One region of the Pseudoxanthomonas mexicana genome, then DNA from elsewhere that is predicted to be linked to it. Evidence: predicted binding sites of a transcription regulator. Region 1 holds the regulator's gene; each other region holds the start of a gene.
The links. Region 1 encodes HrcA, which represses chaperone genes, less so after heat shock. Its sites were predicted from a motif close to TTNGCACTCNNNNNNNNNGAGTGCNAA; they were not measured.
Positions count from the first base shown of each region.

Region 1 (10,040 bases):
CGCCTGCAGCACATCGCTGGCATGGGGATTGCCGAACTGGATGTCTTCGTAGATCGCCGGATTGAGCGACAGGATGCGCGCGATGATGGCCGCATCCATCTCGAACGATGCGGAACGGAACGGCATCAGCGCGTCCAGCGGGCCTGCGCGCGCCGCTTCGCTGCGCAGCACACCCGCCTGGGCCAGATGGGCGGCATGGACCATCGCCTGCACCAGCGCCATCACGCGATCGTGCTGCTCGGGCGTGGCCTGCACACACTCGGCCTCGAGCGCGGCGAGCAGCGACGCCATCCAAGGTCGCCATGCATCGAGGCGCGCTTCGCAGACCACCATCACCCTGCCCTTCAGAGTCGGCGCCTTGGGCGGGGCGGTCATCGGATGCAAGCCCACGACCTCGGCGCGTGAGGCCAGCATCGCCGCCACCGGCGCGGCCTTGATCGAAGTGACGTCCAGCCACAAGCGCCCGGCTTCGCCACCGGCGGCAAGCTCCGCATAGCGCGCGATCAGCGCCCCGGTGCGGCGGATCGGGGCCGAGAAAACCAGTACGTCCGCCCGCTGCACGAGCTCGGCTTCGTCTCTCGATGCGGGGTCGGCGGGGTCGTGGCCGATGACCTCCAGGCCCATCCGTTCCTGGAAGAAGTGCTGCAGCCAGCGGCCATAGGCGCCCGCGCTGCCGACGATGCCGATCAGGGGAGATGGGTTGGGCGTCACGCGCTGCACCGGCCGGTACTCACTGCTGCACCGCACCTTCCCCTGTCAGGTAGACCACCTGCGCGCGCAGGTCGGGCATGATCTTGCGCATGACCCGGGCAAAGCCGTCGTTGTATTCCGGCGAACACACCGGGCCGGGTGTGCGGTCGTCCAGCGTGCGGCGCACGTGCAGGCGCGCGCCGTCCTGCCGGAACGTCGAGACGTAGCTGAGCGTGCCCTCGCGTACGCTGACGTCCTTCGGCACGGCGACGATCCGCATCGACGCCGGGAACTCGAAGGTGTACTCCTCGTCCGAATGGTACGCACCACAGCTGCTCTCGCCCGCGGGCTGGTCCGGATCGCCGATTTGGGAAGCCACCAGCATGGCGACCGGGGTGAAGCTCAGAAACCAGGGTTGCACCTGGAAGCCTCCGCTCGTCGGGAGCATCCGTTCGACTTCGAAATCCGCCTCCATGTTGAAGGTCTCCAGCATCGGCACGGGATCGTCGTACTTCACTTTGCCACTTGCGCTCAGTGCGCTTCCCCGGAAGTAATTGCGCACCAGCTTGTCCGCATCGCTGGCGCCGACGTTGCGGAACTGTGCGCGTGCCGCCACCGCCATGCGTCCGCTCAGTTCGACCTGCTGCGCGCCCTTGATCGAACCGTCCGGCTGGATGCGAAGCGTCGTGCGCAGCTTCTGCCATTCCGAACCGACCTGCGTCACCGGCGTGGTGGTGCCGTCGCGATGACCATCCACCAGCAGCACGGGTTTGCCTGCCGCCCCGTCCGGCAGACTGCCGAAGGGCACCGTGGCCGCGGTCGAGTCCACGTAAAGATCCAGGCCGGGGATGTAGTTGATCACGTGGTTGACCACAGACGCGACCGGGATATCCGGCAGCGTATAGGTACCGCCCGCGTTGATGAGCGCCTGGGTACTGTCGATGCCGCGGGCTTTCAGCAACGCCTGCAGCAGGGTCGCGTGGTCCTTGCAGTCGCCCATGCGGTTGTCGAGCACCACGTCCAGGTCGCGCGGGACCACTGCGCCCAGGCCGATGCAGTTGCCGGCATAGGTGATCTTGGTGGAAACCCATTCGTAAAGCTTCTTCGCCGTCTCGCGCGGGTCCGTGCTCTTGCCCGCGATCTCCGCGGCGAGCGTGCGCAACCTGGGCGTCAGCGTGGCCTTGGCGTTGGCCGGTCCCCCGTAGGCCGCCGCGATGTCGGCGTAGCTGGCGAAGGTGGAGAACGCGTAGCCCGGATAGCGATCGGCGGTGAAGACCGTATCGCGCAAGCTTTCGCGGCCGACTGGCTGGCGGTTGCTCCAGCGCCAGCGCACGATCCGGCGCCCGTCGCGGGTTTCGACGGCGGGCTGCGTCATCTGCCAGTTGCGCCACGCGGCCTGCATCGCCTCGGGCGCATCGATGGTCACCTGCACGTCGCCGTAGTACGCGGCCGGGCTATAGTTGCGGATCACCGAGAAGTGGCCCGGGAACATCGGCTGCGTCGCCGTCACCCGATAGGTAAACACCGTGGTGTCGCCGACGGCCAACTCGGGGAACACGACAGTAAGCGTCGTCTGGTCGGAGTAGATGGGCGAATCGCCCTCCCGTCCCGAACTGCTGCTGACCTGGTAGTTGCCCTTGGGCACATCGACGCGGCGGCCGTCGGGCTTCAACGTGTAGGCTTCGATCACCTCGGCCTTCTGGATGCTGGTGCTGTAGCTGACCGATGCATCCTTGGCCGCTTCCAGCGCGCTGTCTTTCAGCACCTTGATCGCGGTTTCCTGTTCCTGCACGAAACTGCCGTCGGCATTGAGCACGAAGCGCGTGGACTCGCGCTCGACCTGCAGGGGCCGGTCATCGGCCGCCCATGCGGGCGCCATCACGAGCAACGCCCACCATCCCCACCTCTTCCCCTTGTTCATGCGCACGCGAACTCCCTTCTTCGTGGACGTGAATGAAAACGGCCCCGGGGTCGCCGGGGCCGTCGCAGGATGCCACAAGCCGCTCACGTCCGCGGGCGGCGGGATGTCACAGGGGGTCAGGAGGTCATGCGGTCCCAGAACCCCTTGACGCCGTCCAGGAACGTGGCCGACTTCGGCGAATGCTTGCGCGCTTCCTCTCCGATGAAGGTGGCCTCGAACTTCTCCAGCAGCTCCCGCTGTTCCGGGGTCAGGTTCACCGGTGTTTCCACCACCACGCGGCAGTACAGGTCGCCTTCGCTGCGGCTGCGCACGGACTTCACGCCCTTGCCGCGCAGGCGGAACAGCTTGCCGGTCTGCGTCTCGGCCGGGATGCGGATCTCCGCCTCGCCCTTCAGCGTCGGCACGCGCACCGTGTCGCCCAGCGCGGCCTGCGAGATGCGGATCGGCACCTCGCAGTGCAGGTCGTCGCCATCGCGCTGGAAGATGTCGTGCTCACGCACGCGCACTTCCACGTACAGGTCGCCCGGGGGCGTGCCGGGCGGGCCTGCCTCGCCTTCGCCGGTCAGGCGGATGCGGTCGCCGTTGTCCACGCCGGCCGGGATCTTGACCGACAGCACCTTCTCTTCCTCCACGCGGCCGGCGCCATGGCACTCGGTGCAGGGATTCCTGATGGTCTGGCCGCGGCCGCCACAGGCCGGGCACGCCTGCTGCATGGCGAAGATGCCGCGCTGCATGCGCACGTTGCCGCGACCGCCGCAGGTGCCGCAGGTCTCGACGCGGCCGTCGGCCGAGCCCGTGCCCTTGCAGGGGTCACAGGCCACCAGTGTGGGGATCTCGATGCGTTTCTCGATGCCGGCGACGGCTTCTTCCAGGTCCAGTTCCATCACGTAGCCGACATCGGCGCCACGGCGTGCCGCGCGTGCGCCCCCGCCGCCGAAGATGTTGCCGAAGATGTCGCCGAAGATGTCGCCCATGTCCGGGCCGCCGGGACCGCCACCGCCCATCCCGTGCTCGAACGCGGCATGGCCGTGCGCATCGTAGGCGCGGCGCTTGGCCCCGTCCGACAGCACCTCGTAGGCTTCCTTGCACTCCTTGAACGCCGCCTCGGCGGCGGCATCGCCGGGATTGCGGTCGGGATGGTGCTTCATCGCGCAGCGCCGATAGGCCTTCTTCAGGTCTTCTTCGCTGGCGTCGCGGGCCACGCCCAGGACTTCGTAGTAATCGCGCTTGCTCATGTGTCGTCAGGCTGGTCTGGCAGGGTCGCCGGATGGCAAAACGGGAGGCCGTGGCAGGCCACGTCTCCCGTTCGCCGCATCCCGTGGGCCGGGATTACTTCTTGTCGTCCTTGACTTCGGTGAACTCGGCGTCGACGACGTCGTCGGCCGGGGCCGCACCACCGCCCGCCGGACCCGCACCGGACTGGTCGCCCGACGCGGCCGCCGCATACAGGGACTGCCCGGCCTCCTCCAGCGCCTTGGCCTTGGCCTCGATCTGCGCCTTCTCGTCGCCCTTCATCGCGGTTTCCAGATCCGCGATGGCCGATTCGACGCGGCCGATCACGTCGCCCGGCACCTTGCTGCCGTGCTCGGTGATGGCGCTGCGGGTGGCGTGGATCAGGCCGTCGGCGTGGTTGCGCGCCTGCACCAGCTCCTGGAACTTCTTGTCTTCCTCGCGGTGCGCCTCGGCATCGGCGACCATCCGGTTGATCTCGTCCTCGGACAGGCCCGAACCGGCCTTGATCTCGACCTTCTGTTCCTTGTTGGTCTTCTTGTCCTTGGCCGACACGTGCAGGATGCCGTTGGCGTCGATGTCGAAGGACACCTCCACCTGCGGCATGCCGCGCGGCGCCGGCTCGATGCCCGCCAGGTCGAACTTGGCCAGCGACTTGTTGAAGCGGGCCTGTTCGCGCTCGCCCTGCAGCACGTGCACCGTCACCGCGGACTGGTTGTCCTCGGCGGTGGAGAAGGTCTGCGAGGCCTTGGTCGGGATGGTGGTGTTCTTCTCGATGATCTTGGTGAACACGCCGCCCAGGGTCTCGATGCCCAGGCTCAGCGGGGTCACGTCGAGCAGCAGCACGTCCTTGACGTCGCCGGCCAGCACGCCGCCCTGGATCGCTGCGCCCAGCGCCACGGCCTCATCGGGGTTGACGTCCTTACGCGGTTCCTTGCCGAAGAACTCGGCCACCGCCTGCTGCACCTTCGGCATGCGGGTCTGGCCGCCGACGAGGATGACTTCGCCGATGTCGCTGGCGCGCAGGCCGGCGTCGTTCAGCGCGATACGGCACGGCTCGATGGTCTTCTTCACCAAGTCTTCCACCAGCGCTTCCAGCTTGGCGCGGGTCAGTTTGATGTTGAGGTGCTTTGGGCCCGAGGCGTCGGCGGTGACGTACGGCAGGTTCACTTCGGTCTGCTGCGAGCTGGACAGCTCGATCTTGGCGCGCTCGGCGGCGTCCTTCAGACGCTGCAGGGCCAGCGGGTCCTTGCGCAGGTCGATGCCCTGGTCCTTCTGGAACTCCTCGACGAGGTAGTCGATGACGCGCTTGTCGAAGTCCTCGCCGCCCAGGAAGGTGTCGCCATTGGTGGCCAGCACCTCGAACTGCTTCTCGCCATCGACGTTGGCGATCTCGATGATGGATACGTCGAACGTGCCGCCGCCCAGGTCGTAGACGACGATCTTGCGGTCGGCGCCGCCGTCACCCTTGTCCAGCCCGTAAGCCAGCGCGGCCGCGGTCGGCTCGTTGATGATGCGCTTGACGTCCAGGCCTGCGATCTTGCCGGCATCCTTGGTGGCCTGGCGCTGGCTGTCGTTGAAGTAGGCCGGCACGGTGATGACGGCTTCGGTGACGGTCTCGCCCAGGAAGGCTTCGGCCGTCTTCTTCATCTTTTCCAGCACGCGCGCGGAGATTTCCTGCGGCGCCATCTTCTTGCCGTCGCTGGTCTGCACCCAGGCATCGCCATTGTCGTGCGCGATGATGCCGTAGGGCACCAGGTCCAGGTCCTTCTTCACTTCGGCGTCGGTGAACTTGCGGCCGATCAGGCGCTTCACCGCGTAGAAGGTGTTCTTGGGATTGGTGACGGCCTGGCGCTTGGCCGAGGCGCCGACCAGCACTTCACCGTCCTTCGTGTAGGCCACGATGGAGGGGGTGGTGCGGTCGCCTTCCGAGTTCTCGATGACGCGGGCCTTGCCGCCGTCCATGATCGCCACGCACGAATTGGTCGTGCCCAGGTCGATGCCGATGATCTTGCCCATGATGGATTTCGCTCCCTAGCAAATTCTGATGTTGGACCCGGCGATCGGCCGGGTGGATGGTCCCGATATAGGGATGCGATGGCGCCGTTCAAGCGCCACCCGCGTGTCGTTCAGTCGTGCTTGGCCACCACCACCAGGGCGGGACGCAGCAGGCGGCCGTTGAGCACGTAGCCCTTCTGGAACACCTGCACCACGCTGCCCGGCGCCGCATCGGGCGCATCGGCCTGGCTGATGGCCTGGTGATGCTCGGGGTTGAAGGCCTCGCCGGCCGGGTCGAGCAGGCTCAGGCCGTTGTCGCCGGCCACCTTCAACAATTGCTTGAAGGTCAGCTCAAGTCCGTCCCGCAGGGGGCTGGGCTCGCTGCCGGCGGCGGCCAGGCCGGCGTCCAGGCTGTCGAACACCGGCAGCAGGTCGCCCAGCAGGCGCTCGTTGGCGAACTTGCGGGCCTGCTCGATGTCGCGCGCCACGCGCTTGCGCTGGTTCTCCAGGTCGGCGCGCTCCAGCAGCGTGGTCGCCCGCAGCTGGTCCAGCTCGTTGCGCAGGGTTTCCAGCTCGGCCAGCAGGGCGGCGTCGGTGTCGGGGGATTCGGGCGCCTGGCCCGGGGTGGCATCGTGTTCGTGCTGTTCGTTCATTTCGGTTCCCTGGCGGCGGCTCCTGCCGCCCAACCGGGAACCTATGGGGCCGGCGCGTCGGGATTCAAGGCCGCGCCCAGCACATCGGCCGCCGCCTGCACCACCGGAATGACCCGGTCGTACGCCATCCGCGTGGGCCCGATGACGCCCAGCACACCCAGCACCTGCCCCGCCGCCATGTAGGGCGCGGTCACCACCGACACCCCGTCGTGCGGCGCCAAGCCGGTGTCCTCACCGATGAAGATGCGTACGCCGGGCGCGCGGATCGTGCGTTCCAGCAGCTGCAGGATCTCGCGCTTGCGGGCGAAGGCTTCGAAGAGGTCGCGCAACCGCTCCAGGTCGGCCAGCTCCTGCACGCCCATCAGCCGGGTCTGCCCAGCCAGCACCAGATCGTCGTTGGGCGGCGTCAGCGCCTGCTCCGCCAGTTCGATGGATTCGGCCAGCAGGCCCTCCATCTCGGTCTGCGCCCGGCGCAGGTCGCGCAGCAGGCTGGCACGGATGTCCGCCAGCGATCGGCCGGCGAACTGGGCGTTGAGGTAGTTGGCGATGCGCTCCAGTTCGGCGCGCTCGTACGGACGGCGGGTCTCGATGACCCGGTTCTGCACGTCGTTGTCGGCGAACACCAGGATGGCCATCACCCGCTGGCCGTCGAGCGGCACGAAATCGATGTAGCGGAAGGCGAACTGCTCGCGTCGCGGCACGCTGACCACGCCCACGAAATGGGTCATCGCCGACAGCAGCTCGGACGCATTGCCCAGCAGGGCCTGGGTTCCCGCACCGCTGGGAAGCTCGGCGCGCAGGCGCGCCACTTCGCCCTCGCCCAGCGACTTCACCTGCACCAGACTGTCGACGAACACCCGGTAACCCTGGGCGGTGGGAATGCGCCCGGCTGAGGTATGCGGGGAACTGAGCAGCCCCACCTCTTCCAGTTCCGACAGGATGTTGCGGATGGTGGCCGGACTGACTTCCAGCCCGGCATGGCGGGCCAGGGTCTGCGAACCCACCGGTTCGCCGTCGCGGATGTAGCGCGAGATCAGCGTGCGCAGCAACTGGCGGGCACGGGGGTCCAGCGAGGGCGACGGGGATTTCATGCCCGCTAGATAACGTCGTCCCCGCGGCTTTGCAAGCCATGCCCGTCCGTCTCAGAACTTGCGCCGGCTCCGCTTACAATCCGCCGCATGCTCAGACATCTCGCCATCAAGGACTTCGCCGTCGTCCGTGCCGCCGAACTGGAGTTCGGCGAGGGCATGACGGTCATCTCGGGTGAAACCGGCGCCGGCAAGTCGCTGCTCGTCGATGCCCTGGGTTTCCTGTCGGGTCTGCGCGCCGACAGCGGCGTGGTCCGCCATGGCGCCGAGCGCGCGGAACTGTCGGCCGAGTTTTCCGCCCCCTCGGGCTCGCCCGCCCAGGCCTGGCTGGCCGACAACGAACTGGACGACGAGGGCCAGTGCCAGCTGCGCCGCGTCATCCGTGCCGACGGCGGGTCCCGCGCCTGGATCAACGGGCGCAGCGTGACGCTGTCGCAGCTGGCCGACCTGGCCGGCCGCCTGGTGGAGATCCACGGGCAGCACGAGCACCAAGCGCTGCTGGCACGCAACAGCCAGCTCGATCTGCTGGATGCATTCGCCCGCAACGACGCCGAACGCGCCCGGGTGCGCGACGCGGCCCGCGCGTGGTCGGCCCTGCTCCAGGAGCGCGAGCAGCTGTCGGGCCAGGGCGACGTCTCCGACCGCATCAACTATCTGGAACACCAGCTGGCGGAGCTGCAGCGCGAGGACCTGTCGCCCGCCGCGCTCGAACAACTGGTGGCCAGCCACCGCCGCCAGGCCCATGCCACCGGCCTGATCCAGGCCTGCGACGCCGCACTGGGGCAGCTCGCCGGCGACGACACGCCGTCCCTGACCCGCCAGCTGCAGCAGGTGCGGGCCGATCTTGCCCGCCAGGCCGAGCACGAACCGCGCCTGCGCGATGTCGACGGCCTGCTCGACGGCGCCGCCATCCAGATCGAGGAAGCCCTGTCCCTCTTGGGCCAGGTCCGCGACGACCTGGACGGCGAGCCCCTGCAGTTCGACGCCCTGGAGCGCAAGCTCGCCCGAGTGCACGACCTGGCGCGCAAGCACCGGGTGCCGCTGGAGGGCCTGCAGGAGCAGCACGACCGATTGGCCGCCGAACTGGACGGTCTGCGTGGCGCCGGCGAACGCCTGCTGAAGCTCAGCGACGAGATCGGCGCCGCCCGCCAGCAATGGCGCGATGCGGCGGGCGCGCTCAGCCGCACCCGCCAGCGTGCCGCCCGCGCCCTGGGCGATACCACCACCGCCCTGATCGCCGAGCTGGGCATGGGCGGCGGGCGTTTCGAGATCGCGCTGGAGCCGCAGGACGGCGAGCGCCCCGACCCGACAGGGGCCGAACGCGTCGAGTTCCTGGTGTCGGCCAACGCGGGCCAGCCGCCGCGCGCGCTGCGCAAGGTGGCGTCCGGCGGCGAGCTGGCGCGCATTTCGCTGGCCATCGAGGTGGCGGCGCTGGGGCTGGACGCGGTGCCCACCATGGTGTTCGACGAAGTGGACACCGGCATCGGCGGCGCCGTGGCCGAGATCGTCGGCCAGAAGCTGCGCGCCCTGGGCACCCAGCGGCAGGTGCTGTGCGTCACCCATCTGCCCCAGGTCGCCGCACAGGGGCACGCGCACTACCGGGTCAGCAAGGCGCCGGTCGAGGGGATGACCCAGAGCGCGGTCGAGAAGCTCGGCGCGAAGCAGCGGGAAGAGGAACTGGCCCGCATGCTGGGCGGCGTGGAAGTCAGCAAGGAAGCCCACGCGGCCGCGAAGCGGCTGCTCGCCAACGCGGTCTGACTCACTGCTGCCGCCGCGGGAGCGACGTCAGTCGCGATGAGGCTCTACCGGTGCGGCTTCGCGACTGACGTCGCTCCCACGTCCTTGAACGGCGAACTGCCGGTCCTCAGCGCTTCTTGCGCACGTACAGCACCAGCGAGTGTTCTTCCAGCTCGTAGCCGTGCTTGGCGGCGATCTCGCGCTGCAGCTTCTCGATCTCGCTGCTCTCGAACTCGATGATCTTGCCGGTGTCCACGTCCACCATGTGGTCGTGGTGGCCGCCACGGTCCAGCTCGTAGACCGCCTGGCCGCCTTCGAAGTTGTGCTTGAGCACCAGCCCAGCCGCCTCGAACTGGGTCAGCACGCGATAGACCGTCGCCAGTCCGATCTCGTCGCCATGGTCCAGCAGCTGCCGGTAGATGTCTTCCGCGCTCAGGTGGTGCTGGGCGCTCTTCTGCTCCAGCAGCTCCAGGATGCGCATCCGCGGGTGGGTGACCTTGAGGCCGACTTTGCGTAGATCCTGCGATTCCATGGCGTCTCCGTTCACTCTCGGTTTAGCGCCAGCTGCCTGAAGCTCGGTTGCGGCGGTCCGCGGAAGTGTATCATCGGCCCGGTTTCCCACCGTACCTGTCCCAATGCGCAAATTCCTGCTGGTTGCCGTCCTCGCTTCCGCCACCGCTGGCTGCGGCATCCTCTACAAGCAGCCGATCTACCAGGGCAACC
Region 1 is NZ_CP060731.1:2,596,710-2,606,749, reverse strand. It holds gene IAE60_RS12250 (prephenate dehydrogenase) at 1-711, opposite strand, end outside; gene IAE60_RS12245 (DUF3857 domain-containing protein) at 731-2,611, opposite strand; gene dnaJ (molecular chaperone DnaJ) at 2,728-3,846, opposite strand; gene dnaK (molecular chaperone DnaK) at 3,941-5,860, opposite strand; gene grpE (nucleotide exchange factor GrpE) at 5,971-6,492, opposite strand; gene hrcA (heat-inducible transcriptional repressor HrcA) at 6,534-7,583, opposite strand; gene recN (DNA repair protein RecN) at 7,671-9,338, shown strand; gene fur (ferric iron uptake transcriptional regulator) at 9,445-9,849, opposite strand; gene IAE60_RS12210 (outer membrane protein assembly factor BamE) at 9,953-10,040, shown strand, end outside.

Region 2 (10,040 bases), 1.5 Mb from region 1:
CGAGCCGCGTGACGGCCTATCTGAGTGAGCGCCGCGCGATCGAAGCGCGGTATCCCGTCAAGCGGGCGACCTTCGATGACTACATGTCGCACCTGCTGCACATCATCCGCGTCGCGGGCGTCGACCACGTCGGTATCGGTGCCGACTGGGATGGCGGCGGCGGCGTGGTGGGCATGGAGGACGTCACCGCCCTGCCCAGGATCACGGAGGCCCTGCTGGCGGCGGGCTATTCGGAAGGCGATGTGAGGAAGATCTGGGGTGGCAACCTGTTGCGCGTCCTGAGGCAGGTCCAGGACGCGAGCGACGCTTCCGCTCCGTAGCCGTACTTCGGGTCGTGAGGCAAAGCCAAAACGTGGCAGTCCGCGCGATGGGCGAGGACGCAGATCATTGAAGAACGCTTGGAACGCGCAGGGACGCATCTACATGGACGAGCGCATCACGCCACGCCGCTTCGCCGCCGGGTTGCCCGGGGACATTCCCCGGCACTGGCTGCCGGGGAACGAATTCGTATCGTCGCTGTTGAATGCTTACACCATCCTGGTGCCTGCCAACGAGGCGTTCTACATCCGCACGCTCAATGCATGCCTGCCGCATGTGCGCGACGAAACGCTGCTGGGTCGCTGCCAGGATTTCATCCGTCAGGAAGCGCAGCACGGCGTGGCGCACAAGCGCTACTGGGACAATCTGGATGCGCAGGGCTACGCATACCGCGGGTTCGAGCGCATGGTCGACCGCTGGGTCTTTCGGGTGATGGACCGTTTCGCGCCCCTCTGGTTCCGGGCTTCGCTGGTCAGCTGCGTCGAGCACATCAATGCCTTTCTGGGATACGAGTTCCTGTCCCAGTCGATTCTCGCTTCCGCAGATCCGCGCATGCGCGACCTGATGGAATGGCACTTCGCGGAGGAGATCGAACATCGCGCGGTCGCCTTCGATCTGCTGCAGGCGGTTTCACCCCGCTATCCGGTGCGTCTGCTCGGCGCGATCACGACGAGCACCCTGTTCTATCTGTTGATGACCGGTCTGACGACGGCCCTGCTGGCTCAGGATCGGCGGCTCTTGCGCAAGGCCGCCTGGCGGCAGGCAGCCTGGCATCTGGGCACGGGCCATGGCATGGCACGCCGCACGCTGCAGCATCTGCTGGACTACCTGCGACCCGGCTTCCATCCTTCTCGTCTGCCGGGCGCCGACGCGCTGGCGGCGGGGGTACTGACGCGCCAAGCCAGCCGGCAGCCCCCGGCTGTCGTCGCGATGGGCACCCGAACCTGAACGCCAGTTCCACCCGAGCCGACGCGATCACCCGTGTCGCGCGCGGTGGCGGGCCCGCCCATTACCAAGTCATTGACTGATAAAGGGCTTGGGTGCCGGGCGGGATGGCGCGCCATCGTTGCAGTGCTGGGACAATGGGGAACTTCCCATGTGGTTAGCAGTCGAACCCCCCGACTGCTAACATCCTTGCCCATGAGCCAGAACACCTCCACTACCGCCTTGGTCGCCAACAACCTGCCGATCCCCAGTGCCCTGGGCTCGCTCGACGCCTACATCAGCGCCGTGCACCAGATCCCGGTGCTGACGGTCGAGGACGAGCGCGCCCTGGCGCAGCGCTACCGCGAAGAGGAAGACCTCGATGCGGCACGCGAACTGGTGCACTCGCACCTGCGTTTCGTGGTGCACGTGGCCCGCGGCTACAACGGCTACGGCCTGCCGCTGGGCGACCTGATCCAGGAAGGCAACATCGGCCTGATGAAGGCGGTGAAGCGCTTCGACCCCGACATGGGCGTGCGCCTGGTGAGCTTCGCGGTGCACTGGATCCGTGCCGAGATGCACGAGTTCATCCTGAAGAACTGGCGCATCGTCAAAGTCGCCACGACGAAGGCGCAGCGCAAGCTGTTCTTCAACCTGCGCAAGTCCAAGACGCGGCTGGGCTGGATGAATGCCGAAGAGGTCAGCGCCATCGCCAAGGACCTCAATGTGTCCGAGCGGGAAGTGCTGGAGATGGAAGCGCGCCTTTCCGGTCGCGATATCGGGTTCGATGCCCCCGCGGACGAGGACGAGGACCATGCACCGCCGTCGCCGGCCAGCTACCTTGTCGCGCACGACGAGGATCCTTCGCAGGCCTACGAACGCGCAGACAGCGAGGACAACCAGCTGGAACTGTTGCGCGAAGGCCTGGCCAACCTGGACGACCGCTCGCGCGACATCATCAAGCGTCGCTGGCTGGATGGCGAAAGCAAGGTCACGCTGCAGGAACTCGCCGACGAGTACGGCATCTCCGCCGAGCGCGTGCGCCAGGTCGAAGCCAATGCGCTGAAGAAGATGAAAGCCCTGTTCGCGGCCTGATCCGCGTCGCACGATGTCTTCGAAGAGGCCCCGCAAGGGGCCTTTTCCATTGGCGTGTTCATCGTCCGGCGGAAGTGTGGTCCACTACGCCGCGATCCGCATTGGGCGGCAGACCGGCAAAGGAGCACGGCATGGGGTGGGGCAGCAGGCGGTGGGCAAAGCTCGCGTGGGCGGCGGTGGCGGCATTGGGCCTGGCGGCATTGCCGGCGATCGCGGCGACGAATGCGGCCGAGGGCGGAAACGAGAAATCAGACAGTACCGAACGTGGCATCCGCTTCGGCATCGATCGTGAGGAATACGACGCGCAGGCGCGTGCGGCGATGCAGGTCGATCCCGTCGTGGCCGCGCAGTTGGGCGCGATCCGCAAGGTGACGCTGGACGAAGCGGCCAGCATGGACGAACCCGGTCCGGACGTACTGGTGTTCGATGTGGAGGGAAGTCGTGGCAAGGGGCGCGTCACCGCGCGTTTCATCACGGTCAGCGCTACTCAGGAGGCGCTGGGTCCGGGCATGCTGGTCATGGCCGACGGCACCCGGCACGCCATCGAGGGCGACGCCGATGCGCTGGCTGCGGAGGACGGCCACGCGCATGACCATGAGCATGATGAGGATGTCGAAGCGGGCGCCGGCCTCTTTACCCGGCAGGCACAGGAAGCCGCGCAGCGTTACCCCCTGATCCGCCAGCACATCGGGCAGATCACGACGTTCGAGATCGATACCGACGCCACCGGCGCCGCGCCCGGCATGAACACCTTCGTGTTCGACGTGGCAGGCGACAAGGGACGCGGGCGCCTGCAGGCCGATTTCATCACCGTCGATGCGGGTACCGAGCGCCTGGGCAAGGGCGTGCTGACGCTGGCCGATGGCCGGCGGCTGGCATTCGAGGGCGAACCGCCCGGCGAGGGCGAGGCAGCCGACGAGGGCGCGGGCGTCGACGATCTGTTCGGCGACATGCAGGACAACATCTTCACCCGCCAGGCCCGCGTGGCCGTGCAGCGTTATCCGCTGGTGCAGCAGCACATCGGCGCGCTGCAGACCTTCGAGTTCGACATGGCCGCGACCGGCGAAGCGGAGGGCGTCAACGAGTTCGCGTTCGCACTGGTCGGCGACAAGGGGCGCGGGCATATCGTGGCGGAGTTCATCACCGTCGATGCGGATACCGAACGCCTGGGCAAGGGCGTGCTGACGCTGGCCGATGGGCGCGAACTGGCATTCGAGGGCGAGCCTCCGTTCCCGGGAGAGCAGGTCGACGGGGACGTTCCCGAGACCTTCGCGCGCCAGGATGGCATCTTCGTGTTGCAGGCCAATGCGGCGATGCAGGCGCACCCGGTGGTGCGACGCCATATCGGCGACATCCGCGAGGCGGCCTTCGATCGCGACGCGTCCTGGGCGGCAGAAGGCGAGCGCTATATCTTCGACCTGAAAGGCAGCAAGGGTCAGGGACGCCTGGAAGCCGAGTTCATCACCGTCGACGCCGACAGCGAGCGCATCGGCGAGGGCGAGCTGGTCATGGCCGACGGCACGCGTTATCCGCTGGACTAGAAGCGGGCCGAACAAGATCCGGATAGCGCCGCCGTGACGGCGGCGCGAGCATGGCGTCCTCTGTTCCGGAGCCTGATGCCATGTCGTTCGTGATCCGCGGGCTGTCGCCCGACACCTTCCGGCCGTTGTTCGCACTCGACGACGGCGCGCTGGCGGCGCGCAACATACGCCGCGTCGTCGCCGACGCCGACCGGGGATTCCCGTGCCGGGTCATCCTGGAAGACGCGCGGCAGGGCGAGACGCTGTTGCTGCTGCCGTTCCTGCACCACGACGTGGCAGGCCCCTATCGTGCCAGTGGGCCCATCTACGTACGCGAGGCCGCCATGCAGCAGCCCGCGGCGGTATTCCGCGACACGCTGCCGCCCAGCTTTCCGCGACGCCTGCTGTCGCTGCGCGCGTACGATGCAAACGGCCTGATGCGCGATGCCGATGCGGTGGAAGGAAGCGACGCGCTGTCCCACCTGCAACGCCTGCTCGCCGTGCCGGACGTCGCCTACCTGCACGTCCACAACGCGCGACCTGGCTGCTACGCCTGTCGCGTCGATCCGGCCTGATCCTCGTCCTTGCCCAGGATGATCCGCGCGCCGCGCTGGTAGCTCCAGTACGCCCAGCACCAGTTCAACAGCACCACCAGCCGGTTACGGAAGCCGATCAGGAAGAACACGTGCGCCGTCAACCAGAACCACCAAGCCAGCAGGCCGGAGAACTTCAACCGGCCGAAATCCACCACGGCCGCCATGCGGCCGATGGTCGCGAGGTTGCCATAGTCCTGGTAGCGGAAGTCGCCAGGCGATGCGCGCCCATCCAGGCGTGCGCGCAGTACCTGCGCCACGTGCCGACCCATCTGTTTCGCCGCCGGCGCCACGCCGGGCACGGGGCGCCCGTCCGAGGTCACGGCGGCGAGATCTCCCGCGACAAAGATGTCCGGATGCCCCGCGACACTGAGGTCGGGCTGCACGGGCACGCGGCCGGCGCGATCCAGTGGCACGTCGAGCGTGCGCGCCAGCGGTGACGCGGCCACGCCGGCAGCCCACACCACCGTCTTCGCCGGCACGAAGGTGTCGCCCAGCCGGTAACCCTCGTCGGTGATGTCGCTGACCGGCGTGCCGGTGACGACCTCGACGCCCAGCCGTTCCAACTGCCTGCGCGCCTTCTCCGACAGCGTGTCGGGAAAGGACGCCAGCACGCGCGGTCCCGCCTCCACCAGCCGCACGCGCGCCTGCGAGGGGTCGATGCGGCGGAACTCGTTCGTCAGCGTATGCCGCGCGATCTCGGCCAGCGTGCCGGCCAGTTCCACGCCGGTCGGTCCGCCGCCGACGATGGCGAAGCTGAGCCACGCGGCGCGTTTCCCGGGATCGGTCTCGGCTTCAGCGCGCTCGAAGGCGAGCAGCAGATGGCGGCGCAGCTGCAGGGCATCGTCCAGCGTCTTCAGGCCGGGCGCATGCCGCGCCCACTCGTCGTGGCCGAAATAGGCATGCGTCGCGCCCGTCGCAAGCAGCAACGCGTCGTAGGCGATGGTCGTGCCGTCGGCCAATACGACATGCTTCTCCTGCGGCGCGATCGCAGCGACCTCCGCCAGCCGCACTTCCACGTTGGCCTGCTTGCGCAGGATGTGGCGCAGCGGCGCGGCGATATCGGGTGCCGACAATCCGGCGGTGGCGACCTGGTAGAGCAGCGGCTGGAACAGGTGATGGTTGTGCCGGTCGATCAGGGTGATGCGCACCGGCGCGGACGCCAGCGCGCGCGTGGCCCAGAGGCCGGCGAAGCCACCGCCGACGATGACGAAATGGTGTGCTGCCTGCATGCCGTCTCCCGCAGCCACGAAGTGCGTGGCGGATCGCGACGGATTGTCGCACGCGGCCCGCCGCCGTCGTTCAGTCCGGGTCGCGGTCGATCAGCGAGGTCGTGCGCGTGTCGGGCATCCACAGGTAGACCAGCAGCGAACACGCGATGCAGGCGGTGACGTACCCGTAGAAGCCGGTCTCCATGCCGATCTTCTTGAACCACAGCGCGACCATGTCCGCCGTTCCGCCGAAGAGCGCGACGGTCAGTGCATAGGGCAGGCCGACGCCGAGGGCGCGGATCTCCACCGGGAACATTTCCGCCTTCACCACCGCGTTGATCGCGGTGTAGCCGCTGAGGATCACCAGTGCCGCCATGACCAGCCAGAACGCCTGCGCCGGGCTGGATACGGTCTGCAGCGTCGACAGGATCGGCCACGTGCACAGCGTGCCCAGCACGCCGAACGCGATGAGGATCCGCCGGCGGCCGATCCGGTCGGACAGCGCGCCGACCACCGGTTGCAGCAGCATGAAGAAGAACAGCGTGGAAGCGTTGATCAGGCTGGCCGTCTCGCTGGCCATGCCGGCGCTGTTGACGAGGAATTTGTGCACGTAGGTGGTGTACGTGTAGAAGGCCAGCGTGCCGCCCATCGTCAGCCCGACCACGGCGAGCACCGCGCGTGGGTGCTGCATCAGCGCGCGCAGCGTGCCCTGCGCCTCCTGCTGGTCCGGCGTGCCCGCGGCCTCGTGGCGGGAGAAGGACTCGGTTTCCACCATGTTCCGGCGCAGCCACAACGCCACCAGCGCCGCCACCGCGCCGATCGCGAACGGGATGCGCCAGCCCCATTCGCGCAGTTGCTCGTCGGTGAGGAACACACGCTGCAGCGCGATCAGTACGGCCAACGCAATCAGGTGCCCCATCACCAGCGTGACGTACTGGAAGCTGGACCAGAAGCCGCGATGCCCGCGCGTGGCCATCTCGCTGAGATAGGTCGCCGAGGTGCCGTATTCGCCGCCGACCGACAGTCCCTGCAGCAGCCGCGCCAGCACCAGCAGGATCGGTGCGGCCACGCCGATGCTCGCGTAGCCGGGCGTGCAGGCGATGATCAGCGAACCGCCGCACATCATCACCACCGACAGCATCAGCGCGCGCCTGCGGCCGTGGCGATCGGCGTAACGGCCCAGCAGCCAGCCGCCGAGCGGGCGCATCAAAAAGCCCACCGCGAAGATCGCAGCGGTCTTCAGCAACTGGCTGGTGCGGTCGCCGCCGGGGAAGAACACCTCGGCGAAGTACAGCGAGAACGCCGCGTAGACGTACCAGTCGTACCACTCCACCAGGTTGCCGACCGAGCCGCTGAAGATGCTGCGCAGGCGTTGGGCGGGCGTCAGTTCGGCACGGGACGTGGGCGTCATCAGTACAGGTCCATGGGGTCGACATCGAGCGACCAGCGCGTACGGCGGGCTTCCGGCAGGGCGCGGATGTCGGGGAGCGCGAGATCGAGCGCGCGATGCAGGGCGCGCCGCTCGGCTGAGGACAGCAGCAGCTGTACGCGATGCAGGCCTGCGCGACGCGGCATGGGTGCAGGCAGTGGTCCGTGCATCTCCAGCGAGGCATCGTGTGCGCGCAACGCGCGCTTCGCCGCCTGCAGGAACTGCTGCGCGGCGTCGACGTGCTGGGCTTCGGCGCGCAGCAGCGCCAGGTGCGCGAAGGGCGGGAACCCGGCCATCTGGCGTTGCTCCAGTTCGGCCTCGGCGAAGGCGTGGTAGCCGCCGCTGATCAGCGTGTTCAGCAGCGGATGGTCGGGATGGTGCGTCTGCAGCCACACATCGCCGCGCTTGCCCGCGCGTCCCGCGCGTCCGGCCACCTGGATGAGCTGCTGCGCCAGCTTCTCGCCGGCCCGGAAGTCGGTGGAGAACAGGCCCTCGTCCACGCCGACCACGGCCACACGGGTGAGATGCGGCAGGTCGTGGCCCTTGGCCAGGATCTGCGTGCCTACCAGGATGCCGGGCGTGTCGCCCAGCTTCGCCAGTTGCTGCGCCAGGCCGTCGCGCTTCTGCGTGGTGCCGCGATCCACGCGCAGCACCGGCACGTCCGCGAACTGTTCGGCCAGCAGTTCTTCCAGCCGCTCGGTGCCGATGCCCTGCGGTTGCAGCGCCAGACCCCCGCAGTCGGGGCAGGCCGGTGGCGCCGCCTGCCGCGCGCCGCAGTGGTGGCACTGCAACCGCTTGCCACCCGCGTGCACGGTCATGGGGCTGTCGCAGCGCTTGCACTGCGCGCTCCAGCCGCAGTCGTGGCACAGCAGGACCGGGGCGTAGCCGCGACGGTTCTTGAACACCAGCACCTGGCCGCCGGCGTCCAGCGCCTGGCGGATCGCCTGCAGCGTGTCCGACAGCAGGCCGGCCTGCTGCGCGCGCTTGCGCATGTCCAGCACGCGCACGGCCGGCGGCTGCGCCTCACCGGCACGACGCGACAGGCGCAGGTGCGCATAGCGGCCGCTGCGTGCGTTGTGCAGGGTTTCCAGCGATGGCGTGGCGCTGCCCAGCACCACCGGCACGTCCAGCGCCTTGCCGCGTACCAGCGCGAAGTCGCGTGCGTGGTAGCGGATGCCGTCCTGCTGCTTGTAGCTGCCGTCGTGCTCCTCGTCGACCACGATCAGGCCGGCCTCCGGCAGCGGCGTGAACACCGCCGAGCGCGTGCCCACGATCACCCGCGCCTCGCCGCGCAGGCAGGCGGCCCAGGTGCGGGCGCGCTCACCGTCGTTGAGGCCGGAGTGCAGTGCATGCACCGGCACGCCCAGCCGTTCGCGAAAGCGCGACAGCGTCTGCGGGGTCAGGCCGATCTCCGGCACCAGCACCAGCGCCTGCCGGCCGCGCCGCAGGCAGTCGGCGATGGCGTGCAGGTAGACCTCGGTCTTTCCGCTGCCGGTCACGCCGTCGAGTAGGAGGGCACCGAACCCCGAGGTGCCGATGATCGCGTCGGCAGCGGCTTGCTGTTCGTCGTTGAGCGCCGGGCCGGGCCGCGGCGACGCGACGGCGGCGGCAGGCGGGGCCGCGAAGCGCTCCGCCAACCCACGCTTGCCCAAATCGCGTGCGGTGGCGCGTCCTGTGTCCAGGTGCAGGTCCAGCACGTCTTCATCGAGGGTGCCGTGCTGCGCCAGCAGGTCCGCCAGCCGCCGTGGTCGGCTACCCGCGCGCAGGCGCTCGCGTCCCGAAAGGCCGGCTTCCGTCAGGCGCCAATGCCAGGCATGGGTATCGGGCAACGGCTCGCCCTGGCGCAACAGCACCGGCAGGGCGGTGGCCACCACCTCGCCCAGCGGGGCGTGCGTGTAGCGGGCCAGCCAGTGCAGCGATTCCAGCAGCTCGCCGTGCAGCAGGGGGGCCGCGTCCAGCAGTGCGTCCGCCGGTCGGAGGTCCAGGCCGGGATCGGACGGCGGGCCGACCCCGGCGACGAACCCGGTCAGCGCCCGGTTGCCGAACATCACGCTCACCCGCTTGCCGACATCGCCTGGCGAGGCGGCCTGGCCGATAGGGGGCAGGTAGTCGAACAACCGTGGCAACGGCACGGGCAGGGCGACTTGAAGGACGTGATCGGGCGGCATCGCGTGCAGTGTATCGGCCCCTTCCGATGGCGGTCAGGTCTCACACAGTTGCGGCGATGTCCTGCCAGAATCTTGACGAAAATCACGCAAGTGCCGATCTCCAAAGGGGATTCCGGTTTATCCACACAGGTTGTGGATAAATCTGTGCATGGCGTTAATGCTTCACGGCGCAATGACGGTCCCGCAAGCATCCGGGTCGGGTTGGCGAAAAAAACGCCAGCGGCATAATTCCAAATAAAATCAGTAGCTTGACCGTGAAACCGAAATGAAACATGGGCGCCAGGGGTGGGTCAGCGGCCACGGATGACGGATCGATGACCGCTGTGCACAACGTTGTTTCGTCGAAACCCTTGTGCCATCGGGGAGAGCAGATTCCGACGCGCTGTCAAGCGTCCATACGGGCCGGATGGGTGACTATCATCGGCCATCCGCAACCGGTTCCATGATGGCTCCCCAAGACACCGTCGGCTCTCCCCCCGCCGCCCTGGCCGCCTTCCTGCGTGGCTGCGAGCGTCGCGGCGCCGTGTTCGCCGAACTCCAGTGCGGCGACCCGGACCGCGGCGATGTCGCCCTGGCCGCTGCCCTGCGAGCGTTCCGTGGCAATGCGGCGGCGCTGCCGATGGCGGACTGGCCGGTGCGCTTCTGGTCGCTGCTGTCCGCCGCGCCGCCGTTGCGGACGGCTGCCCCTGACGCTCGATGGCCGGGCGCGCTGTCCGCCCTGGCCGCGGCCGCGCCGCTCGACCGTGCCGCGCTGTTGCTGCGGCTGGCCGGTGGCCTGCAGG
Region 2 is NZ_CP060731.1:1,119,487-1,129,526, forward strand. It holds gene IAE60_RS05100 (dipeptidase) at 1-320, shown strand, start outside; gene IAE60_RS05105 (metal-dependent hydrolase) at 388-1,266, shown strand; gene rpoH (RNA polymerase sigma factor RpoH) at 1,459-2,337, shown strand; gene IAE60_RS05115 (hypothetical protein) at 2,469-3,878, shown strand; gene IAE60_RS05120 (DUF1203 domain-containing protein) at 3,959-4,432, shown strand; gene IAE60_RS05125 (NAD(P)/FAD-dependent oxidoreductase) at 4,405-5,682, opposite strand; gene IAE60_RS05130 (MFS transporter) at 5,753-7,072, opposite strand; gene IAE60_RS05135 (primosomal protein N') at 7,072-9,258, opposite strand; gene IAE60_RS05140 (hypothetical protein) at 9,701-10,040, shown strand, end outside.
Region 2: the regulator HrcA is predicted to act here: its motif matches at 1,421-1,447, upstream of rpoH (RNA polymerase sigma factor RpoH).

Region 3 (10,040 bases), 1.6 Mb from region 1:
CAGCGCCACGTCTGTCCGTCGGCGAGTGAGCCGGTGCTCTGCAGGTCGATCTTCGGCATGAAGTCGGCGACCTGCTTCAGCTCGAACGCCAGCGATTCGGGGATGCCCGGCCCGGTGATCCGGTGCGCGCCCTGCAGCGATGCGCCATCGGGCACGCGCTTGCCGGACTTCGGATTCGGCCACAGGGCGTAGGCGGGGTCGGCTTCGATGTCGCGATCCGGCGCATAGCGGCCCTGCATCGAGCCGCTGACCTCCACCTTGCCGCCACTGGCGCTGATGCTGATGATCTTCGGCTGTCCCGGGCGCACGGTGCTGCCGCACCCCCAGTAGACCAGCAGGCGGGCCTGGCCCTCGGGCGGTGCGTACTCGCCGCGGCGCTCGGGCGGTGCGGGCGTGCGCACCGGCGGCACCAACGGCAGCGATGCGCCCAGGCGCAACCCGGCGGGAATGCGCTGTTCGGCTTGCTTGCCGGGATTGGGGCGGTTGTACAACGCGATGTCGAGGTATTGCCCCGTCATCATCGGCATCCGCGTCTGCCCATAGTGCGCCTGCTGCGCTCCGCCACCCATCATGCGCGAGGCCATGCCGCCAAGCGGGCCGAGGTCGGGCATGCCGGCCATGTGATGGGTGGCCACGTCGATCCAGACCTGCGTGGGCGGGCCGGCGGAGGGGGCACTGGCGGCGGGGGCGGCCGCGATGACGGTGGCGAGGGCCAGGAACAGGGGGCGGGGCAGGGGACGCATCGTGCGTTCTCGTCGGGGGTCCGTTTCCTCCAACGCCGGAGCGGTGCCCCGCCGGACACGCGCCCCGCCCAGCTTTCGACACAGGCGGCCCCGCGGCGGACGCGGGGCCGTGGCGTATCAGACCAGCGAGATCGCCTTGTTCTTGCGTTCGGCCAGGCGCTTTTCCAGGTAGTGGATGTTCTGGCCGCCGGCCTGGAAGCCCTGGTCGCGCATGATGCGCTGCTGCAGCGGGATGTTGGTCTTGATGCCGTCGATGACCATTTCGCTGAGCGCCACGCGCATGCGCGCGATCGCCGTTTCGCGGTCGGGTCCGTGCACGATCAGCTTGGCGATCATCGAATCGTAGTTCGGCGGGACGCGGTAGCCTTCGTAGATGTGCGTGTCCACGCGCACGCCCGGACCGCCCGGCGGATGGAAATGCTGGATCAGGCCCGGGTGCGGCATGAAGGTATCCGGGTCTTCGGCGTTGATGCGGCACTCGATCGCGTGGCCGCGCAGCACGATGTCGGACTGCTTGATGCTCAGCTTGTGGCCGGCCGCGATGCGCAGCTGTTCGCAGACCAGATCGATGCCGGTGATGCGTTCGGTGACCGGATGCTCCACCTGGATGCGGGTGTTCATCTCGATGAAGTAGAAGCGTCCGTCCTCGAACAGGAACTCGAACGTGCCCGCGCCGCGGTAGCCGATGCGCAGGCAGGCCTCCACGCAGACCTTGCCGATCTCGTTGCGCAGCTCCTCGGTGATGCCGGGCGCCGGCGCTTCCTCCACCACCTTCTGGTGGCGGCGCTGCATCGAGCAGTCGCGTTCGCCCAGGTGGATGGCGTTGCCCTGGCCGTCGGCCAGCACCTGAATCTCCACGTGGCGCGGATTCTCCAGGAACTTCTCCATGTAGACCTCGCCGTTGCCGAAGGCCGCCTTGGCCTCGGACTTGGTGGTCTCGATGGCCGCCTTCAGCGCGCCCTCGACATGCACCACGCGCATGCCGCGACCGCCGCCGCCGCCCGCCGCCTTGATGATCACCGGGTAGCCGATCTCGCGCGCGATCTTGGTATTGGCGACGATGTCGTCGCCCAGCGGGCCGCCGCTGCCGGGCACGCACGGTACGCCGGCGGCCTGCATGGCGCGGATCGCTTCCACCTTGTCGCCCATCATGCGGATGGTGTCGGCCTTGGGGCCGATGAAGATGAAGCCGGACTGCTCCACGCGCTCGGCGAAGTCGGCGTTCTCCGACAGGAAGCCGTAGCCGGGATGGATGGCCTGGGCGTCGGTGACCTCGGCCGCGGCGATGATCGCCGGGATGTTGAGGTAGCTGTCCTTCGAGGCGGCGGGGCCGATGCAGACGGATTCGTCGGCCATGGCCACGTGCTTGAGATTGCGGTCGACGGTGGAGTGCACCGCGACCGTGCGGATGCCGAGGGTGTGGCAGGCGCGCAGGATGCGCAGCGCGATCTCACCCCGGTTGGCGATAACGACCTTGTCCAGCATGGTGCGGACCTCAGCCGATCACGAACAGCGGCTGATCGAACTCGATCGGCTGGCCGCTTTCAGCCAGGACCGACAGCACCGTGCCCGATACGTCGGCCTCGATGGGGTTGAACATCTTCATGGCTTCGATGATGGCCAGCGTCTCGCCGGCCTTCACCGCCTGGCCCACGCTGACGAACGCCGGCTTGTCCGGCGCCGGCGAGGCGTAGAACGTGCCGACCATTGGCGCGCGCACCACGTGGCCGTCGGGAAGGGCGTTGCCGGGCTTGGCGGTGCCGCCGGTGGAGGCTTCGGTGGGCGAGCTCATCGGCATCGGCGCGGCCGGGCGCGGCTCGGCGTAGGCGACCGGTGCCGCCGGCGCCGCATAGCCGCCCTTCGGCGTACGCGCCAGGCGCACGGACTCTTCGCCTTCCTTGATCTCGATTTCGGCCAGGTTCGACTCTTCCAGCAGGTCGATCAGTTTCTTGATTTTGCGGAGATCCATGGGAGCCTCGTGGTTGAACGATGTTCCGCGCGCGGAACAAGATAAATGAGGGGTCAGGCGGGCAGCCGTTGCAGGGCGGCGTCCAGTGCGTAGCGGTAGCTGTCGGCGCCGAAGCCGCAGACCACGCCGACCGCCTTGTCGCTGAAATAGCTGGTGTGGCGGAAGGGCTCGCGGCTGTGCGGGTTGGACAGGTGGATTTCGATGAAGGGCAGCGCCACGCCGGCCAGTGCGTCGCGGATGGCGACCGAGGTGTGGGTGAAGGCGGCCGGGTTGATCAGGATGAAGGCCGTGCCGTCGGTGCGGGCCGCCTGGATGCGGTCGACCAGGGCATGCTCGGCATTGGACTGGAAGCTGTCCAGCTGGTGGCCTACGGCCTGGGCCTGTGCCGCCAGGGACCGGTCGATGTCCGCCAGCGTCGCATGGCCATAGACCTCCGGCTCGCGGGTACCGAGCAGATTGAGGTTGGGGCCATGCAGGACCAGCAGCTTCGCCATTCGCGTCTCCAGCGGAAGGGCGGCAGTCTGCTTGAACCCGGTGATGCTGTCCAGTTCGCCGAAGTTTGCTTCGTTTTAAGCGACTGTTTGATTCTCGGGAATCTGCAGCCGTGGCGCGGACCGGTCGATCAGGGTGAGGGTGATCCGCACGGCGCGGGGTCGCGCGCTTGGCTACTCCACCCAGCCGCTGATCTCGCCGGGCTCGAAGGGGCCGATCTTCTGCCGCGCAATACGGCCATCGGCATCCACCAGCACGGTGTAGGGCAACACGCCCTTGGCATTGCCCAGCCAGACGCTCGCATCGGCGGGGCCGGGCGCATCCAGCAGGATCGGATAGCGCACCGGCACCCTGGCGATGAAATCACGTACGCCCTCCGGCGTATCCAGCGCAAGACCGATCACCTGCACGCCCTCGCGGCCCTGGGTCGCCGCGAAACGGTCCAGCTCGGGCATCTCCTCGATGCACGGTCCGCACCAGCTCGCCCACACGTTGATCAGCAGCCGCCTGCCCGCGTAGCGCGCGTGCAGGTCGACGATGGCGCCGTCCAGTCCCGGAAGCGCGATGGCCGGCATGGGGTCGCCGATGCCGGCGGGCGTGACGCCGGGCGGGGGCGCGGGCGCGGTGGCGTTCGTGGCCGCATGCAGGGCGCGCTCGCCCACCTGCGTGCGCCAGAACGGATTGCCGTTGAACCACAGGCTGGCCAGCAGGCCCAGGCCGCCGGCGGCCACCGCCACCAGCAGCACGCGCGAGGTCGTCGCCTTCATCGCGCGGCGCGCTCGAAGGCCCGGCGCATGCCGTCCTGCGTGAGGACGGTCGGCAGTACTTCCCCGGCGCCACCGCCCCGCGGGTACAGCACGTACAGCGGCACGCCGACCGCGCCGTGCGCCTCGAGGAAGGCGGTGATGGCCGGGTCCACGTTGGTCCAGTCGCCGGTCATCATCACCGCGTCATGGGTCGCCAGCAGTTCGCGGAAGGCCGGCGTATCGAGTACGGCCTTCTCGTTGGCCTTGCAGGTGACGCACCAGTCGGCGGTCATGTCGACGAACACGATGCGGCCCTCCGCGCGCAGGGCGGCCAGGCGTTCGGCCGAGTAGGCCGCGTGTCCTTCGGTCGTCGATGCCGCCGCTGTCTCCGTCGGCAGTCGATGCAGCATCGCCAGCGGTACCAGCGCGGAGACAGCGAGTGCCAGCGCCAGCACGCGCTGCCACGGCGCAACGCCAAAGCGCGCGCGCTGGAACCACCAAAGCCCCAGTGCCAGCAGCACCAGGCCCACCAGCGCCAACCCCACGGCGTCGATGCCGCGCTGCTTGCCCAGCACCCACAGCAGCCAGACCGCCGTCAGGTACATGGGGAAGGCCAGCACCTGCTTCAGCGTGCCCATCCACGCACCGGGACGCGGCAGGCGGCTCGCCAGCGCCGGCACGAAACCGATCAGCAGGAACGGCAGGGCGAGCCCCAGGCCGAGCACCGCGAACACCAGCAGCGCCAGCGGCGTGGGCGCGGTGAACGCATACGCCAGCGCCACACCCATGAAGGGCGCCGTGCACGGGCTGGCCACGACCACCGCCAGCACGCCGGTGAAGAAGTCGCCGACAGGGCCGCGACGCGACGCCAGCCCGTGACCGGTTCCCGCCAGCCTATGCCCGATCGCGAACACGCCCGACAGGCTCAAGCCCACCGCGAACATCACGTACGCGAGCAGTCCGACCACCCACGGCTGCTGCAGCTGGAAACCCCAGCCCAGCGCCTGGCCCGCCGCCCGCAGTGCGATGGCCAGCGCGCCCACGGCGACGAAACTGACCAGCACGCCGGCCGTGTACCAGAGCGCGCGCCGACGGGCATCGCCGCCCTCGCGCCCGCTTTCGGCCAGCGACAGCGCCTTCAGCGACAGGATCGGCAACACGCACGGCATCAGGTTGAGGATCAGGCCACCGGTCAGCGCGAGCGCCAGCGCGACGAGCAGCGAGGAAGTGCCGCGCGGGTTGCGGGCCAGCACTTCTTCGGGCGGGCGCGTGCGTTCGACATCGGTCGCGATGGAGGCTGCCGACGTGGTCGTATCCGGCGTGGCGACGGCGGCATCGACCGGACTCGTCGCGGTCGGCGGCGGCGCCACGGTGGCGGGTGCGGGCGTGTCAGGCGTACTGGCGGGCGTGACCGTCCCGGACGGGATCGCCAGCTTCACCCGCCGCGTCATCGGCGGATAGCAGATGCCATCGGTCTGGCAGCCCTGGAACGTCACCCGCAGCGTCGCGGTCACCGCGTCGGCGCGGTCGCGCTTCAGCGGCACCGGCACTTCGGCCTGGTCGAAGTAGACGGTGACGTCGCCGAAATGTTCATCGCGATGCGCGTTGCCCTTCGGCCAGCGCGGCGCCTGCAGCGATACGCCCTGCGCACCTTCCAGCGCCATCGAGGTACGGTCGCGATACACGTAGTAACCGCGCGCCGGGGTGAAGCGCAGCAGCAGTTCGTTGCCGTTGAAGGCGATCGTCTCGAAGGCGAACGCCTGCTCCTCCGGCAACGGCAATGCGTCCATGCCGGCCTGCGGCGTCTGGCCCAGCAGATTGCCGGCAAGCGCGCCACCGCGCAGCGGGACGAAGGCGTCGCCTGCCGTGGGCGGCAGCGCCACCTTCAGCGTGCGTGTCTGCGGCGGGTAGCAGATGCCGGCATCCGCGCACCCTTGGTACTTGATCTTCAGGCTGACGCTGTCGGTGCCCGATGCGGGTCGGCCGGGCAGGGTGGCGACCAGTTCGCCGCGATAGGTTTCCACATCGCCGAAGAACTCGTCGCGGTACGCCTTGCCCTTGGGCAGTTGCAGCGGCTGCGCGGCGAAGCCCGCGTCGGCCTCCACGCCGGTGCGGTGACGGTACAGGTAGTAGCCGTCGGTGATCTTCCAGCGGATCTCGATCCGGTCGCGGGCCGGTGCGGTGGCGGTCAGCACGAACGCCTCGTCCACCGGCAGCAGGTCGTCCTGGGTGATCGCGGCCGAGGCCGCGGGTGCCAGCAGCGAGGCCAGGAACAGCAGCAGGAGGGCGGGCAGGGTGCGGATCGGCGTCATCGGGTCACTCGGGTGAGGCGTCGGTGCGGGTTTCCGCGGTCACCCAGTCCAGGTAGGCGGGCAGGCCGGCGGCGGTTTCGACCGCCAGGATCTCCGGCAGTTCATACGGATGCAGTTCGGCCAGCCGGGCCATCAGGGCGTCGCGCCGGTCGGCCGGGGTCTTGGCCAGCAGTTGGACCTCGGCCGCCTGTTCCACCCGGCCCTGCCAGCGGTACGTCGACACCCCGCCGGGCAACAGGCTGACGCAGGCCGCCAGTCGTTCCTCCACCAGGATCCGCGCCAGCCGCTGGGCGGTGTCGGCGTCCGGGCAGGTGGACAGGATCAGGAAGACGGGCATGGGCCGGCGATTATCGCAGACCCGCCGGAGCCGGCCCCGGGCAAAAAATTTTCCTGGAGGGCCTTGAAAGCCGCCGGGCCCCGCCCAACATCGGACGGCATCCGGCGTTGCCGGGTTTTTGCGTCCGCGTCGTTGGCAGTCTCCGGTGGAGACTGCTAACATCGCCGCCCCTTTCCTAGTCCAATCAATCACTTAAGAGGATTGACATGAGCAACATCAAGCCGCTGTACGACCGCCTGGTGGTCAAGCCGATCGAAGCCGAAGAAACCTCGCTCGGCGGCATCATCATCCCCGACGCCGCCAAGGAAAAGCCCACCAAGGGTGAAGTCATCGCCGTCGGCGAGGGCAAGTTCATCGACGCCACCGGTGGCGTGCGCGCCCCGAAGGTGAAGGTGGGCGACAAGGTGATCTACGGTCAGTACTCCGGTTCGGCCTACAAGCAGGACGGCGTCGAGTACAAGATCATCAAGGAAGACGACGTCCTGGCGATCCTGGCCTAAGAGCCGGCATGGGGCGACGGGACCGGCAGCAGCGATGGCTGCATGCCCGATCCACCCGTCCCCGCCATCGCTTTCCGAATTCCCAAATCTCTAATCCCGAATCCCGGCCGCCGGCCTGGGATTCACGCCTACCGGAGTTATTCAAATGGCTGCAAAAGATATCCGTTTCGGTGAAGACGCCCGTACGCGCATGGTGCGCGGCGTGAACATCCTCGCCAATGCCGTCAAGGCCACCCTCGGCCCGAAGGGCCGCAACGTCGTGCTCGAGAAGAGCTTCGGCGCCCCGACCATCACCAAGGACGGCGTGTCCGTCGCCAAGGAAATCGAACTGGCCGACAAGTTCGAGAACATGGGCGCGCAGATGGTGAAGGAAGTCGCGTCCAAGACCTCCGACAACGCCGGTGACGGCACCACCACCGCCACCGTGCTGGCCCAGGCGTTCATCCGCGAAGGCTCCAAGGCCGTCGCCGCCGGCATGAACCCGATGGACCTCAAGCGCGGCATCGACCAGGCCGTGAAGGCCGCCGTCGAAGAGCTGAAGAAGCTCTCCAAGCCGACCGCCGACGACAAGGCGATCGCCCAGGTCGGCACCATCTCGGCCAACTCCGACAGCAACATCGGCGACATCATCGCCGAGGCCATGAAGAAGGTCGGCAAGGAAGGCGTGATCACCGTCGAGGAAGGCTCGGGCCTGGAGAACGAGCTGGACGTCGTCGAGGGCATGCAGTTCGACCGCGGCTACCTGTCGCCGTACTTCATCAACAACCAGCAGTCGCAGCAGGTCGAATTCGACGACCCCTTCATCCTGATCCACGACAAGAAGGTCTCCAACGTCCGCGAACTGCTGCCGGTGCTGGAAGGCGTCGCCAAGGCCGGCAAGCCGCTGCTGATCGTGGCCGAGGAAGTGGAAGGCGAAGCCCTGGCCACCCTGGTGGTCAACACCATCCGCGGCATCGTCAAGGTCGCCGCCGTCAAGGCGCCGGGCTTCGGTGACCGCCGCAAGGCCATCCTGGAAGACATCGCCACGCTGACCAACGGCACGGTGATCTCCGAGGAAGTCGGCCTGCAGCTGGAGAAGGCCACCATCAACGACCTGGGTCGTGCGAAGAAGGTCGTGGTCTCGAAGGAGAACACCACCATCATCGACGGCGCCGGCGATGCCGAGCGCATCCAGTCGCGCATCAAGCAGATCAAGGCGCAGATCGAGGAGACCTCCTCCGACTACGACCGCGAGAAGCTGCAGGAACGCGTGGCCAAGCTGGCCGGCGGCGTGGCCGTGATCAAGGTCGGTGCCTCGACCGAAATCGAAATGAAGGAAAAGAAGGCCCGCGTCGAAGACGCCCTGCACGCCACGCGTGCGGCCGTCGAGGAAGGCGTGGTCCCGGGCGGCGGCGTCGCGCTGATCCGTGCGCTGCAGAGCATCGGCACCCTGAAGGGCGCTAACGAAGACCAGAACCACGGCATCCAGATCGCCCTGCGCGCGATGGAAGCCCCGCTGCGCGAGATCGTCACCAACGCCGGCGAAGAGCCGTCGGTGATCGTCAACCGCGTCAAGGAAGGTTCGGGCAACTTCGGCTACAACGCCGCCAACGGCGAGTTCGGCGACATGATCGAGTTCGGCATCCTGGACCCGACCAAGGTCACGCGCTCCGCGCTGCAGAACGCCGCCTCGATCGCGGGCCTGATGATCACCACCGAAGCGATGGTGGCCGAGGCCCCGAAGAAGGACGAGCCGGCGATGCCGGCCGGCGGTGGCATGGGCGGCATGGGCGGCATGGACTTCTAAGTCCGCTTCCCGCGTCACCGTTCCACGAAGAGCCCCGCAGCGATGCGGGGCTTTTTGTTTTTCGCGATATGCGCATCGCGAAACCGCAACAAGCGCTCCCATAAAGGCGCGCGCGGGACACCTCTCCGCCGGACCCGCTCCGTAGCGTACGAACTTCGGTGCTTAACGCAGTTTTCACCGAGCACGTCCGCAGGACATCCATCGGGAGAGAGAAGTCAGATGAAACGACATGCATTGCGCGACGCGATCCGCGTCGCTCTGGTCGCGTGCGCGGCCACCGCGACGGCGGCCCACGCGCAGACGCCATCAGCGCCGGAAGGCGCGCCACCCACCACGTTGGACCGCATCGAAGTCACCGGATCGCGCATCCGCCAGGTCGACGTGGAGACTGCGGCGCCGGTCCTGGTGATCTCGCGCGAGGACATCCAGAAGCAGGGCTTCAATTCGGTCGCCGATATCCTGCAGAACATCACCAGCGCCGGCAGCCCGGCGGTCAGCCGCACGGCGCCCCTGGCCGCGGGTGAGGCGGTGGGCGGCGCGTACATCGACCTGCGCAACCTCGGCCCCAACCGCACGCTGGTGCTGGTCAACGGCAAGCGGTTGGGCATTACCACCAGCGGCCTGCAGGACATTTCGCAGATACCGGCGGCAATGATCGAACGCATCGAGGTACTGAAGGACGGCGCGTCGACGCTGTACGGCTCGGATGCGATCGCCGGCGTCATCAACCTGATCACCCGGCGCAACCTCGATGGCATGCAGGCGAGCGTCTACGGCGGCCAGTACTCGCAGGGCGATGGCCAGCGCACCGTGGTCGACCTGGTCGCAGGCTTCGGCACGGATCGCGGCTCGGTGACGGTGGGTGCGGAGTACACCGAAGAGGACCCCGTGTGGGCAATCGACCGCTGGTTCTCGGCGAACCGCTTCCCGATGGGCGAGGGCAGGACGCCGCGGCCGGGCGGTGAGAGCGCGACCACCCAATACGGCCGGCTGATCGTTCCCGGGCGCGGCAACTTCACCCTGCGGCGCGAGACGCCCGGTCTCGATCCGCGTCACCTGGACAGCTTCCGCGCGCTGGATGCGACGGATTTCTCGTTGCCGGTCCAGCAGTCCACGCTGCTGGCGGGCATCGAACGCAAGTCGGTGTTCGTCAAC
Region 3 is NZ_CP060731.1:257,690-267,729, reverse strand. It holds gene IAE60_RS01295 (hypothetical protein) at 1-743, opposite strand, end outside; gene accC (acetyl-CoA carboxylase biotin carboxylase subunit) at 861-2,228, opposite strand; gene accB (acetyl-CoA carboxylase biotin carboxyl carrier protein) at 2,239-2,712, opposite strand; gene aroQ (type II 3-dehydroquinate dehydratase) at 2,766-3,206, opposite strand; gene IAE60_RS01275 (TlpA family protein disulfide reductase) at 3,378-3,971, opposite strand; gene IAE60_RS01270 (protein-disulfide reductase DsbD family protein) at 3,968-6,262, opposite strand; gene cutA (divalent-cation tolerance protein CutA) at 6,267-6,599, opposite strand; gene IAE60_RS01260 (co-chaperone GroES) at 6,806-7,099, shown strand; gene groL (chaperonin GroEL) at 7,245-8,885, shown strand; gene IAE60_RS01250 (TonB-dependent receptor) at 9,105-10,040, shown strand, end outside.
Region 3: the regulator HrcA is predicted to act here: its motif matches at 6,732-6,758, upstream of IAE60_RS01260 (co-chaperone GroES).